DNA from 4 places in the Psychrobacillus sp. FSL W7-1493 genome. Region 1 is predicted to be linked to each of the others. Evidence: riboswitches for the same ligand, from Rfam matches in the RefSeq annotation. Region 1 holds a riboswitch; each other region holds the start of a gene.
The links. Region 1 has a riboswitch for S-adenosylmethionine ahead of metK (methionine adenosyltransferase). Riboswitches for the same ligand answer to the same signal wherever they lie in the genome.
Positions count from the first base shown of each region.

Region 2: it holds a riboswitch for S-adenosylmethionine, as region 1 does, so the genes downstream of both, metA (homoserine O-acetyltransferase MetA) here and metK (methionine adenosyltransferase) in region 1, are expected to answer to the same signal.
Region 3: it holds a riboswitch for S-adenosylmethionine, as region 1 does, so the genes downstream of both, MKX96_RS18270 (O-acetylhomoserine aminocarboxypropyltransferase/cysteine synthase family protein) here and metK (methionine adenosyltransferase) in region 1, are expected to answer to the same signal.
Region 4: it holds a riboswitch for S-adenosylmethionine, as region 1 does, so the genes downstream of both, MKX96_RS11170 (MetQ/NlpA family ABC transporter substrate-binding protein) here and metK (methionine adenosyltransferase) in region 1, are expected to answer to the same signal.

Region 1 is NZ_JBBOSB010000001.1:1,315,061-1,320,483, reverse strand. It holds gene MKX96_RS06745 (hypothetical protein) at 108-275, shown strand; gene MKX96_RS06740 (alpha/beta hydrolase) at 543-1,334, opposite strand; gene MKX96_RS06735 (gamma carbonic anhydrase) at 1,445-1,960, shown strand; gene metK (methionine adenosyltransferase) at 2,173-3,369, opposite strand; SAM riboswitch class I at 3,560-3,677, opposite strand; gene pckA (phosphoenolpyruvate carboxykinase (ATP)) at 3,895-5,423, shown strand, end outside.
Region 2 is NZ_JBBOSB010000001.1:2,125,245-2,130,667, forward strand. It holds gene metA (homoserine O-acetyltransferase MetA) at 1-823, opposite strand, end outside; SAM riboswitch class I at 969-1,072, opposite strand; gene abc-f (ribosomal protection-like ABC-F family protein) at 1,157-3,025, opposite strand; gene MKX96_RS19590 (RAxF-45 family protein) at 3,134-3,286, opposite strand; gene MKX96_RS10790 (hypothetical protein) at 3,341-3,568, opposite strand; gene MKX96_RS10795 (sporulation protein) at 3,694-4,089, opposite strand; gene MKX96_RS10800 (AI-2E family transporter) at 4,095-5,291, opposite strand; gene MKX96_RS10805 (LCP family protein) at 5,359-5,423, opposite strand, start outside.
Region 3 is NZ_JBBOSB010000002.1:152,050-157,472, forward strand. It holds gene MKX96_RS18245 (M3 family oligoendopeptidase) at 1-583, opposite strand, end outside; gene MKX96_RS18250 (DUF2087 domain-containing protein) at 731-1,486, shown strand; gene MKX96_RS18255 (hypothetical protein) at 1,602-2,003, shown strand; gene MKX96_RS18260 (YdcF family protein) at 2,091-2,678, opposite strand; gene MKX96_RS18265 (glycerol-3-phosphate acyltransferase) at 2,697-3,338, opposite strand; SAM riboswitch class I at 3,483-3,599, shown strand; gene MKX96_RS18270 (O-acetylhomoserine aminocarboxypropyltransferase/cysteine synthase family protein) at 3,721-5,013, shown strand; gene MKX96_RS18275 (homoserine dehydrogenase) at 5,138-5,423, shown strand, end outside.
Region 4 is NZ_JBBOSB010000001.1:2,199,473-2,204,895, reverse strand. It holds gene MKX96_RS11185 (alpha-hydroxy-acid oxidizing protein) at 1-1,136, opposite strand, end outside; gene MKX96_RS11180 (methionine ABC transporter permease) at 1,197-1,868, opposite strand; gene MKX96_RS11175 (methionine ABC transporter ATP-binding protein) at 1,865-2,884, opposite strand; gene MKX96_RS11170 (MetQ/NlpA family ABC transporter substrate-binding protein) at 3,192-4,001, opposite strand; SAM riboswitch class I at 4,095-4,208, opposite strand; gene MKX96_RS11165 (hypothetical protein) at 4,534-5,187, opposite strand.

The DNA.
Region 1 (5,423 bases):
TGATCTCAGATATGCATTGTGAAATGTTACACTTAAACTAAAGGCGAAGGTTAGTTTAATAGAAAGTGTTAAAATAATGGAAATGTTTATGGTGAGGTGATATAAAAATGAAAGGTTATCTATATGGGGTATATGCTCTAATAATTGCAATAATCTCGATGTTTACAGGAGAAATAGTAACATTTATTATGCTTGGATTTATTTTAATAAGCCTTCAAAATATTCATTTTACTTTAAAGAAGATACTAGAAGTTAACCAGAAGAAGATTGACTAACGGGTGCTTTCCAAAGTAAAATGAGCCAGGAGAAAAATATCCTTGCTCATTTTTTAAGTCTATTTAAAATCAAACTTTACCTTTAACATAGCCTTTTATTTCTAAGGTGGCTTTGTCCTAGCCTCATATTAATGTTTATAATATTTTTTTCAAATGATGGATTATTCGTTTGTATATTTTGAGGAATTGTAATTCAAATTATACATGTCCTTCGTTTCGTTTAAAGCATTTCTATTAGAACTTCAGTTTCTAGTGGTTAGTTAATTATTACACGATATAACCAATGGATCTTAATACATTATTAATGAAGGAATGAGAATAAGTAAATATTTCTTCTCTTTCTGGCTCTAGATACAAGTCATGAAAGCAATTCTTCCATTCCTTAAATTGATAATCCGATAACTCTTGTTTTTTCAGCCATACTTTAGCTGCAGTTGTATCCGTAATTTTATCTCTTTCCCCTGTCATCAATAGCAAAGGAACATTAGGAATAGATTCATGATATTGACTTACCGTTTTCATCTCATTTTCCAGCTCTTTATACCAGCCATGTGAAATTATTGTTCGATAATAAGGATCATCAACTAGATTTTGATAAGCGCCGTAGTTTCTAGTGAGTTCCTTGAGCTGAATATCATGGTTTATCTTTTGCTGCACGGAGATTTTAGCTAAAGTCTTCGTCCATTTAGATGGAAGCTTGTTTAACTGTAGCCATGGAGATGTCAAGATAACACCTGCATACTGGACCTCTATTTTATGTAACATTTTCATCACCAGGGTTGCCCCAAGACCATGTCCAATTATGAATATAGGAAGATCATAGGAAACTGCCACCTGTACTGCTTGTTTTATGTATTCTTTGTAAAGATCAAAAGATTCATCATGAATGGTTTTTGCTCTCACCAACTCCCCATGTCCTGGTAGATCTCCCATTACTATATGGCAATTAGAGCTTCTCAATTTTTCGATTAACCAAGCATAGCGTCTGTGATGTTCATAGGCACTATGAACAATTATTACTACTGCTTTTGCTTTTTCATCTGATTCCCATTTCCACATGTTCAACATACCTCATTTCTAAAACACTCTCCACGTACTATTTATTTCCTTCTTCCCATTTGTTTGATAGGATTAATTATATTCTAATAAAATAAAGGAGTGTGTCTATTTTGATTTATCCTTACAAAGATAAGAAACCTTCGATTGATGAATCAGTTTATATTGCTGATTATGTCACAATTACAGGGGATGTTACAATCGGACCAGAGACTACAATTTGGTTTAATACGGTAATTAGAGGGGACGTTGCCCCTACTGTGATCGGAAGTAGAGTAAGCATTCAAGATTTAAGTTGCCTACACCAAAGTCCCAATAACCCACTAATCATTGAAGATGAGGTCACTGTCGGCCATCAGGTCACTTTACATAGCTGCACAATACGTAAAGGTGCATTAATTGGCATGGGTTCCATTATATTAGATGGCGCTGAAATAGGTGAAGGTGCTTTTATTGGAGCAGGAAGCTTGGTTCCCCAAGGCAAAAAAATTCCACCTAATACGCTTGCTTTTGGAAGTCCAGCAAAGGTTATACGAGAACTAAATGAGGAAGATAAAAAAGATGTCCAACGAATTATTCATGAGTATGCTGAAAAAGGACAATATTATAAATCAGTAAAACCAATTTAAAATTTTTTAAGAAACTAAAGCATTCTTATATTTTATATAATTTATACCCATTAATCCATTATGAGTAAACGCACCCAATTATTAATCTCCTTTAAATACACTTAGTTTTCAGATCATCTGTATAAAAGTATAAAAAGAACAGAAGGTATTAAGAGATCAATCTCTTAATACCTTCTGTTTTTATAAGAGGCATTCTGTAATAGAAGACTCTTTTATAGACCAGCTTTTTGCTTTAATAGCTCTGCTTTGTCTGTTCTTTCCCATGGTGCATCAATATCTGTACGTCCAAAATGTCCGTAAGCAGCAGTTTGCTTGTAGATTGGGCGACGAAGGTCTAACATTTTAATAATGCCAGCTGGGCGAAGGTCAAATAGCTCACGGATATAAGTTACCAAATCTGCTTCGGATACTTTACCTGTTTCAAATGTATCAATAGCAATTGATACAGGCTGTGCTACACCGATTGCATAAGCAAGCTGTACCTCACAACGATCAGCAAGACCAGCTGCAACAATATTCTTTGCCACATAACGAGCTGCATAAGCTGCAGAACGGTCTACTTTTGTTGGATCCTTACCAGAGAAAGCTCCTCCTCCATGACGAGCATACCCACCGTAAGTATCTACGATAATTTTACGACCTGTCAAACCTGCATCCCCTTGTGGACCACCGATAACAAAGCGACCAGTCGGGTTGATAAAGTACTTTGTTTCGTCTGTTATTAAATTAGTAGGAACTACTGGTTTAATCACATGCTCTTTTAAATCTCTTTGAATTTGTTCTAACGTTACTTCCGGATGATGCTGTGTGGAAATAACAATCGTATCGATATGAACTGGATTGTTATTTTCGTCATATTCTACTGTTACTTGTGTTTTACCATCTGGTCGTAAGTAATCTAATGTTTCATCTTTACGAACCTCAGCTAATCGGCGAGCTAGTTTGTGGGCTAGGCTAATTGGAAGTGGCATAAGCTCTGGTGTTTCATTACAAGCATAGCCAAACATTAAACCTTGGTCCCCAGCTCCGATTGCTTCAATATCAGAATCAGACATCGAACCTTCTCGAGCTTCTAGTGCTTGGTCAACTCCCATAGCGATATCAACCGATTGCTCATCGATAGCTGTAAGAACTGCTGACGTTTCTGAGTCAAAACCATATTTAGCTCGCGTATATCCAATTTCTTGAATAGTAGCTCGCACTACTTTTGGAATGTCTACATAAGTAGAGGTTGTGATTTCTCCAGCAACTAAAACCAAACCTGTAGTAACTGTTGTTTCACAAGCTACACGAGCGTTTGGATCTTCCGTTAAAATCGCATCTAAGATAGCATCTGATATTTGGTCACAAATTTTATCTGGATGACCTTCTGTTACCGATTCCGATGTAAATAATCGTCTTTGTGTCAAAAAATTCCCTCCTATGTCCTGCGAGATTTCTCTCAGGAATTGATACGGTACTCATTCCCATGTCAAGCCTATAGTAAACTTGAAGCCGTTTCGGACTTGGCACACAAGGATTTAGGGCGATGTAATATAAAAAAACCTCTCACTCACGTAGTTACATGAGGAAAGGGATTAATATCATAAACACCTTTCACTCTTATCAATCAAGGAATTTCACCTTGTATCAGGTTTGGCACCTTTGTAACTTAAGTACAATTACAGGTTGCCGGGTTTCATAGGGCCTGAACCCCTCCACACGCTCGGAATAAGAGTATCCGTTCAATTCACCATCATACGTATATTAGCAAAATAAGTCAACAGGTAAATTTGTTATTTATTCACAATTACAAAAAAAAATCATTTTTTGAGCTTTAATTAGTGTAGACTATTTAGTTTAATGTGTTATACTATTTCACATATCAACGAAAAATCCTCTTTATGATGTTTCCGTGAAGAGCTAAAAACTTTAATAAAGGATGGTAATACTATATGAATTCAATCGATACTGTGAGCGAACTGAACGAATTGTTAGCTGGTAACAACATTAGCCTGCAATTATCAGTACCACAATTAGTGGAAAAAGCTACGTCAAGAGGAGAAGCAGTACTAACTTCCACTGGAGCTGTTAAAGCAGAGACGGGCAAATATACAGGACGTTCTCCAAAAGACAAGTATATTGTTGATGAACCTATCTCAAAAGACAAAATCGATTGGGGATCTGTAAACCAACCTATCTCATCTTCGCACTTTGAAGCATTATATTCAAAAGTTATGAACTATTTAAAGGAAAAAAATGAACTATTCGTCTTTAAAGGATACGCTGGAGCAGACAAGGATTCACGTTTAAGCATTCAAGTTATCAACGAATATGCTTGGCACAACCTTTTTGCTCATCAGTTATTCATTCGTCCTTCTGAAGAAGAATTGTTATCTCATAAAGCAGACTTCACTGTAATTAGTGCACCGAACTTCAAAGCAAATCCGGCTGTTGATGGAACTAATTCAGAAACGTTCATCATCGTATCCATGGAAAAACGCATCGTTTTAATCGGTGGTACGGAATACGCAGGAGAAATGAAAAAGTCTATATTCTCTATTATGAACTATTTATTGCCTGAACAAAATATTTTACCAATGCATTGCTCAGCTAACGTTGGAGAAAAAGGCGATGTAACATTGTTCTTTGGTCTTTCAGGTACTGGAAAAACTACCTTATCTGCTGATTCAGGAAGAAAACTAATTGGTGACGATGAGCATGGCTGGTCAGATAATGGCGTATTTAATATAGAAGGCGGTTGTTACGCAAAATGTATCGACCTAACAAGAGAAAATGAACCACAAATTTTTGACGCTATCAAATTTGGTACAGTTTTAGAAAACGTAGTTGTAGACCCTACTACTCGTACTGCTGATTATACTGATAGCTCTTTAACTGAAAATACTCGTGCAGCTTATCCAATTCAATATATAGATAATATTGTTGATCCATCTGTTGCTGGTCACCCAAATACAATCATCTTCTTAACTGCAGATGCATTTGGAGTGTTACCTCCAATCAGTAAGCTTACTAAAGAGCAAGCAATGTATCACTTCTTGAGTGGATTCACTTCTAAGCTTGCTGGTACAGAGCGTGGAATTACTTCTCCACAGCCTGCTTTCTCAACATGCTTCGGTTCTCCGTTCCTACCATTACATGCAACTGTGTATGCTGAAATGCTTGGTAAGAAAATCGATGAGCATGGAGCACAAGTATTCTTAGTAAACACTGGCTGGACTGGTGGAGAATATGGTGTAGGAAGCCGCATGAAGCTTTCTTACACGCGTACGATGGTTCGTGCTGCAATCGAAGGTAAATTAACTGATGTGGAAACAACTAAAGATGCAGTATTTGGATTAGATATTCCTACTAGCATTGACGGAGTTCCTTCTGAGGTATTAATCCCTCGTAACGCATGGGAAGATAAAGCTGCTTATGATCAAAAAGCGTCTGAGCTAGCTCAATCCTTCCGCGAAAACTT
Region 2 (5,423 bases), 810 kb from region 1:
TTAATGGCTTATTAGAGGGATTATTATTTGGGAAATAGTATTTGGGCATCTCAATATCTATTCCTTTAGTTATGTCTCTATGATATTCCTCTGCTAATGTGTGCGCATCATACTCTAAATGACCAGTGACCATCACCATTTTATTGTCGTTCGATTTTACAAGAAACACACCTGCTTCCTCCGAAGTGGATAAAATAGTTAGTCGCTCATGCTTTTCTATTTCTTCTTCAGATACAGAAGTGTAACGAGATACGGGAGCATTAAACTCTTCATTAAATCCTCTTATTAAATTCTCCACTTGGTCAGTTAATATATGCCGATACACTCCCGAGCATTTACGAGAAAGTGTGAATTTATCTATACCAAAATGATAATACAGTGCAGCCTGCGCGCCCCAACAAATATGTAAGGTGGAGGTAACATTTGATTTAGACCATTCCATTATTTCCTTCATTTCATTCCAGTAATCGACCTCCTCAAATAGCAACTGTTCTACTGGAGCACCAGTGATAATCATCCCATCAAACTTTTTTTCTCTTATTTGATCAAATGTCGTGTAGAAAGTATCCAAATGGGTTTTGCTGGCATTCTTGGATTCATGCGTCGCTGTATTCATAAAGGTTATATTCACTTGTATTGGGGTATTCCCCAGAAGCCTTAATAGCTGAAGCTCCGTTTTTTCCTTCTCAGGCATTAGATTAAAAATAATAATGTTAAGTGGACGGATGTCCTGCTTGTAAGCACGCTCTTGATCCATGAGAAAAATTTTCTCTTCTTTTAACAGCTTAGCTGCAGGTAATTGTTTCGGAATATTGATAGGCAATGACTTTCCCCTCCCAATGAAATGTGCAAGAGCACCTGTGATTTCGCCTCAAACTAAGTAGGAAATCGAACAGGAGCAAGGCAATTATTAAAATAAATACCTCTCTTTCCATGTAAGAAAAGAGAGGCAGGAATTTGCTAACTAGCTCTTATCTTCCAAGATCGTCTTGTTAGGAATTAGCACCTTTCTGTACAACAGAGGTTGCCGAAGTATCACAGGGCCTAATCCCTCCACTTCTCTTGATAAGAATATTAAATTATTTAAATTATTCGTTAATAAGTTATATTAGCACGCTCTATTACTTATATCAACCCATTTTGAAAAGTATTCGGGTCATTCTGCTAAATCTAGCCATTTCTCCAATAATTGCTCCAATTGCTCCTCTACCCGAAGTTTTTCCAAGCTTAATGCCTCATAATTTTCCCAATCATTCTCTATGCTAATTTGTTTAGTTAGCTCACCTATAACATTTTCGAGCTCACTTATTCGCTTTTCCAAAGGAATTTCCTTTTGTTGTTTGGCAGGTATTGCTTCTTTTAATGGCTGATTGATTATTTCTTTCCTAGTATTTTCTTTCGAGCAAAACTCATTCCATTTTTCCCTTGCCCATTCGTAAGGGCCTTCAAATGTGGTAAGCTCGCCATGCTCTAGCCAAGCAGTCCTTGGAAATAGTTTATTTAGAAAATATCTATCGTGAGATACAGCAATAATAGTCCCTGTAAAATCATCTAGCGCTTCCTCTAATACTTCTCGTGAATCAATATCAAGATGATTCGTTGGCTCATCTAATATGAGACAATTTATGTCTTGATGCATTAGCTGAGCAAGACGGAGTCGCATTCTTTCTCCTCCGCTTAAATCAGCAATTCTTTTAAAAACATCCGCCCCATAGAACATAAACTTCGCTAAAATGTGTCGAGCCTCTCCTTCTGCCACATTTACTTCTGCTCTAAAAATATCTATTAAGCGAGCTTTTGGATCTGTTATTTCGAAATGTTGAGAAAGATATCCATGGCGCACATTACTACCAAATCGAGCTTCACCCGAATCTATTAACTCTACTCCTCTAAGAATATTCAAAATGGTAGTTTTACCCGTTCCATTCCTACCAACGATTGCAAGACGGTCCTTCCAATATACATGAAGCTCTGCACTGTTTAATAACATTTTTTCACCAAAGCTTTTGAAAGCCTCTTCCATTATGACAACTTCTTTTCCGCTTCGGGGTGCCGCGTCAAAAGATAGACTCATTTTCTTAGGATCTATTAGAGGTTTACGAACCTTTTCCATCCGCTCTAATGCCCGTTCCATATTCCTCGCCTGACGGTGTAAACTCGCATTTGGAGGAACTGCTTGGTTAGCCCAAATCCTTAACCTCTTTATTGCTTCTCTCATTTTCTTTATCTTTTTTTGTTGCTCCTCATACTGTTGAAATTCACGAGTAAGTTTTTCTTCCTTTTCGATTAAAAAAGAAGAATAATTACCATGATATTTCGTAAGCATACCATCCTCAAGATCTGCAACTTTTGTAACTACCTTATCTAAAAAATATCGGTCATGTGAAATAATAACAACTGTACCTGTATAACTAACTAAATACTCCTCTAACCACTCTATTGCAAACAAATCCAAATGATTAGTCGGCTCATCCAACAGTAAAAGGTCTGGCTTGGTTAATAGTAGCTGTCCAAGCATTATTTTCGTTTGCTCTCCACCACTTAAACTTGAAAATGGCTGTTCTACAAAACCACCTAGTTGTAGCCCTTCAACTACTTTATCAATTTCGGAATCAATCGTATATCCGCCCTGTAACGTGAATTTTTCTTGTATGTCTCCATACTGCTTTAGAAGTTTTTCCATTACCTCAGCATTTACCTCTGCTAGTTCTTTTTCAAGTATACTCATCTTTTTCTGTAGTAGCATAGTATCCTCGAAAGCATCGTATAACAGGTCTTTTCCTTTAACGCTTTCTGAAAAAGTAGGAATTTGGGCTAAATAACCTATTTTCGCTCCCTTTTTAAAAGTGATAATTCCATGATCAGGTTTTTCAATACCCGCTATTAGCTTAAATAGCGTTGTTTTCCCACTCCCATTTCGTCCAACTATTCCTAATTTGTCCCCCATTTTAATATCTAAAGACAGATCCTCAAATATAAGATTACCACCAAGCATTTTACTTATTTCCTGTATTTTGCATATCATTATGTTTCGCTTCCTCTCCAAATTATTGCTGGAAGCATTTTTCTGCATACAAAAAGACTGCTCGAATAAGCGAGCAGTCTTCTAATGTGGTTCAGAAAGAATGGCTTATCAGCTGTGAATTTCATGTAATTGTCTAAAAAAGGACAGACTGGTCCCGTTAGTAGCAAATCCATGAGTAATCGCACATGATGTGGATAAAAACTCCAATATAAATCCATGTGCATTCACAGTGTTTTTCATTCTTCCTTCACCTCCGTCCATTAATGTAAGATTATTTTAACATATTCCATTATTTAGTACAATGTGAATTTTTATTTATTCGTAACCTTCTAATCCCTCTAAGCCAGGATCATTTAACTCATTCGTATTTGGCATTCCTGCATCGTTTTCTTTATTTACTTCTGCATTTCCTGACTCAGGCCCATAATTTTGCCTATTATTATCAATGATTTCAGGCGGTGGAAGTTCATTGGATGTGCGGTCTTCACCGCAGGCACTCAAGGGCAACAAAGTAAAAATCAATATAGCTATAATTTTTTTCATGTCATACTCCTTTTGATACTGCAACTAAAAATGACAAGCTGCAATTCCTTTTCACATAGAATGGACCAATCCAATCATTTTATCCACAAAAAAACCAGCATTAAAAATGCTGGTCTTTTTGCTAATTATTCTTCAATGTCGAAATGTATCTCATCTTCATCGTTATATTCAGAGCCATTTTCAAACAATACAGTCGTTCTCAATATAAGCGTTGTCATTTCCTCTGCACCATCTGGAAGCCATCTTTCATCTGGCATGATTTCAAAAGGAATCATTTGCATATCCTTTGAAGCTACTGTGCCTACCAGTTCTATAGAATGCTTGGAAACAACTTTGGGAGCTTCTCCATTAATCACTTTAAAGACTTCTAACTTAATATTCTCGATTTGCTCATAGTCATGAACTCCATCAATATAAATCGTACCTGAAAGATTGATCCCATGTTCAATATAAGGATGATCCACCACAGTATCAATCTTTATGGATTTCACTTCAATACTGGAGTTGAATTTTTTGGCCATTATTCTCATTCCACCTTGTTATTTGTGTACTCATAGTGTTTTTCAACAATTGGTTCAAATTTATTGTACCTCTTTTTAAACATTGTGTAAAAATGGGAAACGATAACTTTTAAAATAGCATAGCCAGGTATCCCCAAAATTACTCCAGGAACTCCGAACATCGCACCAGAAGTAATCAATACAAAAATTATTGTAATCGGATGCACATGCAATGATTTGCCCATAATTTGTGGCGATATAAACTTCCCTTCAATTAACTGAACAATTGTCCAGACTACTGCAAGTTTGATAAGCATGAAAGGAGAGGTAACTAAGGCAATAATTGCAGCCGGAGTTATCGCTATAACTGGACCTAAGTATGGAACAACGCTCGTAACCATTGCTATAACACCCAACAATAATGCATAATCCATCCCAATGATGGTGAAACCAATAAAGATCATAATACCTATACACATAGAGACAAGAATTTGACCCTGAATATACGAGCTGATCTGCTTATCGATGCTAGAAAAAACCGACTTTATGTCATCTCTCATGCGGGGTGGAAAAATTTTTAGTACATAAGCAGGAAGCTTTTCCCCATCCTTTAAAAGATAGAATAAGATAAAAGGAACAGTAACGATTGCCAGTATAAAGCTAGTTAATATACCGATAACAGAGGAAATTCCTGTTGCAATTCCTGTAAAGGTTTCCTGGAAAAATGCACCTAGCTCCTTCGGTAAATCATACAGAAGATTAGCAACATCTGTTTCTATTTGCAAATAGTACGTGCTTATAAGAGAGTTCGTTCTCAAGAATGAATCTAAGCGGGTTAAGACTTCTATAAAATAACCTGGAAGCTCTTCTGCCAATTTAAAAAATTGAGCTTTTAAAAATGGAAACACTAAGAAAACTAATAAGGTAATAATACCAACTAAAGCTAAGAAGATGAGTAGTATACCAATCACTCGTTTAACTTTAATTTTTTCTAGCATACGCAATATTGGTCTAAGTAAATAATAGATGATGACTGCTAATATGATTGGTAGGATGACATTCCCTAGAAAAACGGTTAATGGGACAAATATGAAGGAAATTTCATCATAAATCATGATAATTAAGCCAATCATTAAAAGCAGTATAAGCGTAAATATAGTATTACGACCACCTAAAAATTTTATGTATCTAGTTGAGAAAAAAGAAGGTTTTTCAGGTTCCAATTTTACATAACATCCTTTCCTAACTTAATTTTACGAATGAATAAATTTTATCGCAAATTTAAAAGTCCTATTCCCCTAAAAAATCTTCTATGGCCTTTCTATTCTGATCCTCGTCAATCACTAAAACATCTC
Region 3 (5,423 bases), on a different contig from region 1:
CATCGAATTTGGCTTCGTTTTCTTCGAAAAATCCACCGGAAGCTTCTCTAGCTTTCTTTCTTATTTCACGGTCTGTCGACTCTGTGAACTTTCCAAGCTGTGCTAGAGTATATTTTTCTCCCTCGAACTCAACTTCTGCAGATGCAACAAGTTTAGAGTAGTCAGAAGTTAGTTTGTTTTCCTTTTGCATTAAGCCTATAAGTTCGGAAGAGAATCCTTTAATTTGAAAGTCTGCCAAATCAAATAATTGGCTGCCCCATTTTTGTTCTAGCTCATTACGGTATGGGGAAGCTACAAGAACCTTGTAGTATTCTGTGACAAGCTCATCTACCTCGGGACTAATTTCATCTAAAAAATCGCGTTCCTTTTGATAAAATTCATTGTTTGTATCGATAGAAGCTCGGATATAAACAAGGTTTGCTTGGGTAGAGAAGTCGTTGCGAATCGAGTTAATCTCTTCAATTATTGCATTTTGCTCCTCTACAGAAGAAGCCTCCTTCATTTTATCCAATAAACTATGAAATGCTGTCTTCATTTCTTGTAAATCTGGTCTTTTATATTCGTACTCTTTAAATGTAACCACTGTATTTCCCCCTAATTTTTGTAATCCTCACCTTTCAATTGTTTATTATTTTCAGAAAAATTGCAACAGTATTATTTTATTTGATTACTTATAGACAATAATATAAAATGTTTATAAATAAATAAACAAAATTAAGGAGTGTTTGTTATGAATGCGGTTGAGAAATTTATAGAAGCTTCTATGGAAGATATGAAAAGAGGATATGTGGAGGAACTAGAATGCTATCAATGTTTATTGTGTGGGGAAAAAGTAGAAAAAGGTTTGATTTATCCTGAAAATCACGTACTTTATGAGTCGGAGAAATTTATGAAGCTTCATATAGAGCAACAACATATCTCTGTGTTTGACTATTTAATTGGCTTAAACAAAAAGCTAACAGGCTTGACGGATCACCAAAATAGCTTGCTAAAACTGTTTTATGAAGGGAGAAGTGACTTAGAAGTTCAAAAGGAGTTAGAGATAGGGAGCGCCTCAACTATTCGAAATCACCGTTTTGTTTTGAAGGAGAAGGAACGCCAAGCAAAGATATTTTTGACGATGATGGAGCTGTTGAAGGAAAAGGACAGTCATGCCCCTAATTTCCTTCCAATTCATAAAAACGCTACGATGGTAGACGATCGCTACAATATAACAGCCGAAGAGCAGGCAGAAGTAGAGAAAAAGTTCTTCCCTGGTGGATTAAATGGGCGGATGATTAAATTTCCGAAAAAGGAAAAGCAAAAGCTAGCAACACTACGAGTAATTATTAAGCATTTTGAGAAGGAAAAACAGTATAGCGAAAAAGAAATAAATGAAATTCTAAAAAGCATATACGATGACTATGTGACCCTTAGACGCTATTTAGTTGAGTACGGGTTTTTAGATAGAAAAGATGATGGTAGTGTTTATTGGGTAAAGGGGTGAGGAAGAAGTGAATTGAATCCAATTATAATTAGAGAAGAATACAGACCATATATAAAAGTATTGAGAGGTAACTTATTCCACCCTTGTCCGTCTAACAATGTAAGGAGGGGATAACGTGAGACTACCAGCATTATTTTTGGGTTTGATCATTTTCATTTTATTAACTGCTGTTGGATGTTCTAATTCATTAAATACAGAAAAAATAGAAGTTCATGAAACTAAAAATCCTGACGCTGAAGAGGTTTTAACATTAGACCCTGAAGCCGATATATTTCAGCTAGATGGTGTGATTTATAAGACCGGAATTGATTGGGTTGAGGAACTTACTTTAACAAAAGGCGAGCAAGTAGGGGAAATAAAAACAAGAAATGATTCAGACACAGACTTTGAAGACGAAATGTCGAATAAGCTCCCTGTTGGTGCAAAGATCTTTTCAACTATAGAAAAAGAAGGTCCTATTTTACTCGTAGAGTTAGAAGGTAAACTTCTGAAATACTATGCACTGGTAGAGGGTTAATAAATTTCCTATATTTCGCAAATGAGCGAGCCGAGGAAGGGAGGAAGGGCAGCGTAGCTACTCTTCTTTTTAATCCTTCCCTTTGTTTTATTCTCCAGAGACAAAGGTTTTGAGCAAGGCTGCTCTTTCACGCAAACGCAGTTTTGCCTCTGAAATTTGTGGTGTCCTAGCAGCTACCACATCAGCATTCCATCCTATTCCTTCGGCTATAATTTTTGCGCGCTGTAAATGGAAATCACTCGTAATAATGGTGACAGAGGTAACGCTGTCAGGGAGAAGCTGTTGGGAGTATAAAAGGTTTTCATACGTAGAGGTAGATTGATCTTCTACTATGATTCGACTCTCCTTAATTCCATTCTCTACAAGATAGTTCTTCATCACTATAGCTTCCTCTATATCCTCATCTTGTCCCTGTCCTCCAGTAACAACAAGTTTTACAGCTGGATACTTTTCAGCATATTCTAGTGCTGCTTCCAAACGATAAAGAAGTGCTAGAGAAGGTATATGTCCTTTTTTTACCTTTGCCCCTAACACAATGGCATACTCATTGGAACCGTCTGCCTTAGGCTTCAACCCGTCCTCGAGCCATTTGCTTGTAAGCATCCACATACCTAATCCGCTCGATGCGATTATTATTAATGGAATGACCACAATCCACCTCTTTTTTTTGCTCATTTAACTCACTCTTTTCCTTTAAAGCGAAGGCTTCTTTTTCTTTATAACGGAGGAGATTTTTGTCTCTTCCTTTCGTAATAATCGTTGGACATTTTCTATGTGTAAGAAGGAAGCCATTAAAAATAGGAAGCCAGCTATTAAAATTGGCCCTGCTCCATCTGCTGTCCAGACAGAGGCTCCTAAAAATATGAGATAAAAAAATAAAACTCCTATCAACAAATAATCCGTTAAAAGTGTAACGCAGATTAATATAAGCAATCCTGCCAGTCCGACCGGCCAGTGTAATGCAAGTAAAACCCCGATGATGGAAGCAGTGCCTTTCCCACCTTTAAATTTTGTGAAAACTGGAAAGTTGTGTCCTAAAATAACCGCGGCACCAGCTAGATAAAGAAGTAGATCCAGCTCTGATGAACTAAACAAGCTCCACTGCTCAGAAAGTACACGTACGCCAATAATCATAATGGCACCCTTTAATATATCTATGACTCCCACTAAAACACCATACTTCCAACCAAGTACGATAGTAGCATTGGATGCTCCGGAATTATTTAGGCCTTCTTTTTTTATATTAACTCCACTCATCCATTGAGCGAGTTTAGATCCATGTAGCGAACCAATAATGTAGCCTGTTAGGAGAATGCTAACAATCCAAACAACCATTCTATGACACCCCTTATAAAATTATTCTATCTATTATATTAAACGATTAAAAAAAGAAGAAGTTTCAGAATTTTTATAAAATTACTTGACATCTAAATATATGGAGACTTATACTGTGTAACAAGATGGAATACTAATCAAATACTCTTATCAAGAGTGACTGAGGGAATAGGCCCTAAGAAGTCCGGCAACCACCAAGTTCTATAACTTGGAAAGGTGCTAAATCCTACAAATTCTTTAATAGAATTTGGAAGATAAGAGGAGGAACATGTCATCAATTTGACCCCTCTTCTTAATTGGAGAGGGGTTTTTATAGTTGTCAGTTCTATAATCCTCTCTGGCCTCCAGCATCCATCTAATCTACTAAATCGGAGGAATTCAAATGACTAATCTTCAAAAAGAAACACTTCTATTACACGGTGGACAAACGCCTGATCCAGTGACAGGATCTAGAGCAGTACCGATTTACAAAACAACCTCATATGTATTTCAAAACACAGAGCATGCACAAAATCTATTTGCCTTGAAAGAGACTGGTAATATCTATTCCAGAATCACAAACCCAACCGTAGATGTTTTTGAACAAAGAATTGCATTACTGGAAGGAGGAACAGCAGCAGTAGCACTTTCCTCAGGAGCAGCAGCCATTGCATTTTCTATTTTGAACATTGCTGGAGCTGGAGATGAAATTATAGCTGCTGAAAACTTATACGGAGGAACTTTTAATCTATTTGCACATACACTCCCACGTTATGGGATTACAGTAAAATTCGTAGATTCCTCTGATCCAGAAAATTTCCGTAAAGCTGTTACAGAGAAAACGAAAGGGTTCTTTGCAGAAATCATTGGAAATCCAAGCTTAAATGTTCTAGACGTAGAAGCTGTTTCAAAAATTTCCAATGAAGTAGGAGTTCCATTATTAGTAGATAACACATTTGCTACACCTTTTGGTTCAAATCCTATAGAGTATGGAGCTAACATTGTTATACATTCTGCAACGAAGTGGATTGGAGGACATGGGACAACAATTGGTGGTGTAGTAGTAGATGGAGGGAATTTCAATTGGAACTCCGATAAATTTCCGGGATTTACAGAGCCTGATGTTACTTATCATGGGCTACGTTATGGAATCGACGTACCAAATGTAGCATTTGCAATTAAGCTAAGAGTTCAGTTGCTTCGGGATTTTGGTCCTACTCTTAGCCCAGAGGCAGCATTTTCCTTTCTTCAAGGACTAGAAACACTTCACTTAAGAGTGCCAAAACATAACGAAAATGCACAGAAGATTGCAGAGTACTTAAATGCAAATGAGGAAGTGTCATGGGTTAACTACTTAGGGCTTGAAAACCATCCAACGCACGAGCTGGCTAAAAAGTATTTAAAAAATGGCTTCGGTTCTATTCTGACATTTGGAGTGAAGGGAGGCAGAGAAGCAGGTAGACAAATTATTGATAATATTGAAATTTGGTCTCATGTTGCTAATGTAGGAGACGCAAAATCCTTAATTATCCACCCAGCTTCTACTACTCACCAACAGCTTACTCCCGAGGATTTAGTAAAATCAGGTGTTACAGAGGATCTAATCCGCTTGTCTGTTGGCTTGGAGGCAGTTGAAGACTTACAAAATGCACTCGAAAAAGTACTTTTGAGAAAAACAAATGTCCTCTCTAGGTAGAATTATATTGTATAATGAATAAAAATAGTCTACAATATGTAAAATAGTCAATAAATTTATTGAAATATTACACAAGTGCGATTATTTATATTCAATTGTACAGATTCATTTTGGAGGAGACAGCATGGCAAAAATAAAAGCAGCGATTTTAGGGTTTGGAACAGTCGGCCAAGGGATTTATCACATCGTAAATGAAAAAAGAGAAGACTTAAAAAAGTCATTAGGGTTGGATATTGAGATTTGTGCAATCCTGATAAATAATTTAGCAAAAGAAAGACCTGAAACTCCAGGAGTTTTGGTAACAGACGACTTTGAGGATATTGAGAATATTCCTGGACTCCAGGTAGTTTTTGAGGCAATTGTCAACGAAGAGCCCGCATATAGCTATTTATGCAGAGCGATTGACAAAG
Region 4 (5,423 bases), 880 kb from region 1:
TTCGTAACCATCATGTGCTGGAGCTCTTTCATATTACGAACACCAGCCAAGGAGATAGAAACCTTTGTCTCTTGCAGGAGATTCTCTAGGACTCTTTCTACACCTAGTTGTCCTCCAGCAGCTAGCCCCCAAACGAAGGGGCGACCGATACATACAGCAGAGGCACCAAGAGCTAGAGCCTTTACAGCATCAGAGCCTCGTCTAATACCACTGTCAAATAAAACAGGAATTCTTCCATCAATAGCTTCTACAATACCAGGAAGTGCATCAATACTGGCAATAACGCCATCCAGTTGCCGTCCACCGTGGTTAGAGACAATGATGCCGTCTATTCCTTGTTCAACTGCTAGCTTGGCATCCTCTGGATGGAGGAGCCCTTTAATCAAAATTGGGAGGGAAACGTGGTTCCTTAGCTCAGCAATATCATTCCAGTTCAAGGTAGGATGATATATATTCTCCAAAATACTATCAACGATAACCTCCTGAGAATGCTCTGGTAAAGCAGCCATAAAAACAGGGTCTGAAGCATAATTACCTTGGCCAAAGCCGCGCTTTAAAGGAGAGAACTGGTTGCGAATATCTTCTTCTCGCCAACCGAGCATAACTGTGTCTACTGTCAGGACAATTGCTTCATAGCCGGCAGCTTCTGCACGTTTAGCCATACTAAACGCTATCTCTTTGTTAGATGACCAGTAGAGCTGGAACCATTTTGAGCTTCCGGGAGTTGCGGCAGCAATCTCTTCAATAGAAAAACTTGACACAGTACTTTGTATGTAAGGAAACTCATAATTAGCTGCAGCCTTTGCCACAGCAATTTCTCCATCTTCATGTGCAATTTTATTTACTCCAACTGGAGCGATGAAGAGGGGGTGAGGATAGGTTTTACCAAGTATTGTTACTTCGGTATTTAGGGTAGATACATCATTTAAAAATCGTGGAACGATTGAGTACTTCGAAAAACTATTTATATTTTTTCGATAGGTTTCTTCTCCACCAGCAGATGATCGAATATAACCAAAGGGACCAGCCTCTAATGTTTCTTTTGCAGCCTTCTCTAATTCGTTAAAGTCAATTGGATACTGTTCATTATTATCTATATTGCCTAATAGTAGGTCATTGTTTTTAGCGTTACTCAACGTATTCACCTCTCATGGAGTACTAGTTTAAAACTTTCTTTATACGAATGGATTTAATAATTAGTCCTTTTTTAATCTTGCAGCTAATCGGTTGCCGAGAGACTGAATGCCTTGAACTAAAATAATTAAGATCACAACTATGACATACATAACGTCCGTTTCATAACGTAAATGTCCATAACGATAAGCTAAATCTCCTAAACCACCAGCACCGACCATGCCAGCCATAGCAGTTGCTCCTATTAATCCAACCGTTGCAATTGTTAATCCTAATATGATAGATGGTCGTGCCTCTCGCAGCAGCACATGCCATATAATGAACCGTGTTTTAATCCCCATGGCTGTATAAGCTTCAATTACTCCATTTTGAACTTCCAAAAGGGCGGACTCCATCAGACGGGCGATGTAGGGCGCAGTATAAATAACTAGCGGAACGATAACACCTTTCACACCGATGGTCGTACCTACAAGGAATTTCGTAAATGGTAGGATAAAAAATAATAGAATGATAAATGGTATAGAACGAATAACATTTATGAGAAGGTTACTTAACTGGTATACGATTGCATTTTGTAATGCTTGCCCAGGTCTCGTTAAAACAATTAGTATACCTAAGGGAATACCGATTAGGATGGAGATTAATAAAGAAATCCCTACCATTTGGAAAGTTTCTATGGTGGCTTTTCCGATTAATGGGAGCCATTGATTGGTAAATTGTTCAATTCCACTCATGAGTGCACCTCCAAGTTTTCTGTTTCAACACCGCGTTCGTTTAGAAATTGGATTGCAGACTGAACTTGGTCCGGGTCTCCGACTAAATGGATGACAATATTACCCACAATCCCATTTTTCAACTCGATGATATTGGCGGTTAATATATTAGGCTGGACTTCAAATCTTTGGCTAACCTCTGCTAATAAGGGCTTACCAGTGCTCTCTCCAACGAAAGTTAAACGTGTAACAGCACCTGTTACATGGAGCTGAGAAATTAGAGACGGGGATAGATTTCGTTGACTGATTGTGCTTAAAAACTTCTTTGTAGTTGGATGCTTTGGCTTTGTAAAAAGGTTAATCGCAGTGTTTGCTTCTACAACTTCTCCTTTTTCCATTACATACACATGATCACATATTTTTTGAATGACATTCATCTCATGAGTGATTAGTAGAATAGTGATACCCAGCTCTTTATTTATTTTTAATAGCAAATCCAAAATGGAATCAGTAGTTTCAGGATCCAATGCACTTGTTGCTTCATCGCTTAATAGTACTTCGGGTTCCTGTGCAAGGGCTCTAGCTATTGCGACGCGTTGTTTTTGCCCTCCTGAAAGCTGGTTTGGATAGCTTTTATACTTATCAGATAAACCAACTATTTCTAAGTACTTTTCTACTCTACTTTTTACTTCTGTTTTATCATAGCCGAGTAGCTTTAATGGAATGGCAATATTATCATAAACAGTTGCTGTTTTTAGAAGGTTAAATCCTTGAAAGATCATTCCTATTTTATTTCGTACCATACGTAGCTTCGCTGGGGGGAGGGGGGTAATGTTATTGCCGTTTATGTATACTTTTCCGGATGTTGGTTTCTCTAAGAGATTAACACAGCGAATGAGCGTGCTTTTCCCTGCACCGCTATAGCCTATAACCCCATGAATTTCACCTTTTTTTACGTGTATGCTTACATTATTTACAGCCTTTACCGTACTACTTTTACTGTTGAATTCTTTGGTAATATTTTCTAAAACTATCATGAATGATCTTCCTTTCTAAAGAAACGCCGGCAGAGCTATACGCCTACGTTTTTCTTGATGTCTAGCTTCGGCGCCTTGCCCCTCGGGGTCAAATGGGAAAATACTCCGGTGGCTGTGGATCTGCCTCCTCGCATTTTCCCATTTGCCTGTCGGGGCAGGGATAGGCGCCTGTGCTTTTCTTGATGTCTAGCTTCGGCGCCTTGCCCCTCGGGGTCAAATGGGAAAATACTCCGGTGGCTGTGGACCTGCCTCCTCGCATTTTCCCATTTGCCTGTCGATTAGAGATAGGCGCCTACGCTTTTCTAATTTACCAACCTGCTAGTGCGGAGCCTTGGAATTCTTCTTCAATAAATTCTCTAACTTCGTCGGAATGGTATGCTTTAATGAATTTTTGGATGGCAGGATCATTTTCGTTTTCCTTACGAACAACAATATGGTTAACGTATGGGGAATCAGCTGACTCTAACAAAATTGATTCTTCTCCAGGGTTAATACCAGCTTCTAAAGCATAATTGGAATTGATTGCTGCAGCATCGACCTCACTAAGCTGTTTTACTATTTGCGCTGCCTCTAATTCAACGAATTCAAGGTTTTTAGGGTTTTCTTCAATGTCATGAATAGAAGCATTTCCTTTTTTACCTTCTTTCACTTTGATAAAACCATTTACTTCTAATATGTCTAAAGCTCGTGCACCTTGTGTTGGATCATTCGGTAGTCCAAAGGTAGCTCCATCTGGCAGTTCATCGAAGGATGTATACTTTTCAGAATAAACGCCCATTGGAAGTAAAATAGTCTCAGCGACTGGTACTAGCTCTGTATCATTATTTTCGTTAAATGAGTCAAGAAAAGGTAGAGTTTGATAACTGTTTGCGTCCAAGCTTCCTTCATCAAGGGCAGTGTTTGGAAGTATGAAATCTGAAAAAGCCTTAATCTCAATTTCTAGTCCATCACGTGCTGCAATTTCAGCAACAACCTCAGTAACTTGTTCATGTGGACCTGACGTAACGCCAACAACTAATTTATTTTCATCTAATGGTCCTGATGTAGCATCATCACCACAAGCCGAGAGCAACCCTGTTAATAAAACTCCTGATAACACTAAGCTAAATTTTTTCATTGTAATTCCTCCTGAATATGTATTAATAAAAACGAATAAATATAAAAGCCTCTCTTTCAAAAGAAAGAGAGGCACACAAATATGTATTGTCCTCTCTTATCTTCCAAAACAAAATGTTTTGCAGGATTTAGCACCTTTCTATACTTTTTTAGTATAGATGGTTGCCGAGCTTCAACGGGCCAGTCCCTCAGCTACTCTTGATAAGAGATAATAATCTATTAAGTTTTTCGTTTTTACTATAGAAAGAATTTACTACACTGCTCTATTGAAGTCAATAGATATTTTTATATTTTTATAATTGTTTAGAAAAATTCAAATAGAATATTATATAAATAATTATACAAAAGTGATTTATGTGGAAATACTAAGATGGGAGCATTTAAAAGGTTTACATTTAGCTTTACGCTTTATTTTCATGGTTATGTTAAAGGTAAGGGGTGATTTAAAATTCATATAAAAAGTGAGCTGGAAATGTATCTCCAAGCTCACTTTTTATGTGCATTTTTTTACTAAAGCCCCTTCGGTGACTATTTTAATTCAGTAATGCAAGTTTTGCTCTAGATGGAGTTTCATACTTTACAGTAACTCCATTTAACATGGTATTGTTTTGTACAATATAATACCCACCACCTAGACCATACATGGGAACATATCCATCAAGTGGTTGTTTAGCTGAATACACTCGGAATTCTTCGTTAGGCATTAATTGTCGGATAGGTTCAAGACCAGGTTCGCCACCATCAACACTATTAATTACTTTAAATAAAGTAGTTTCCTTAAGGATTGTAACCTTTCCGATTTGACCTGCTTTAAGTTCCGTTTTTCCCCACATAACTTTTGTAGAAGAATCTACTAATAATGCAAGTTTTGCTTTAGAAGGCGTTTCATACTTTAAAGCACTGTACATATTGACAAACAATCCGTCCCCTAGACCGTATTCTCCTCCGTATATATCTGTACGGAATGTATAGACACGATACTCTCCACCTGCTGGTAACACTTTTCCTCTAGAGCCATCCGCCTTATATGTTGCCACATCTGCGTAAAGTGTTACTTTACCAATCTGACCTTTTTTTAATTCCGTTTTCCCCCACATAACTTGTGTTGATGAAGCTTCTGATGTGATAGTGAAGGAAAATATCGCTACTAAAGTAAATACAATCGCTATAAAAATATTTTTTTTCATTTTTTACCTCCTACAATAATTAACCAATTGTAACATAAATTACATTCATATTTTGAAATAAATTAATATATAGGCTTTGAGTTCATTAAACTAGCCTCGAGCGTTAGTTTAAATACATTCTTTCACAAACTTTTTAATACCATTTTACATAAGTCTACCTTTGCCTTTAACATAGCCATTTTCATTTTAAATAACTTTTGCAAGAAGTTTTAAGTAAACTTTCAAAATAAAATACT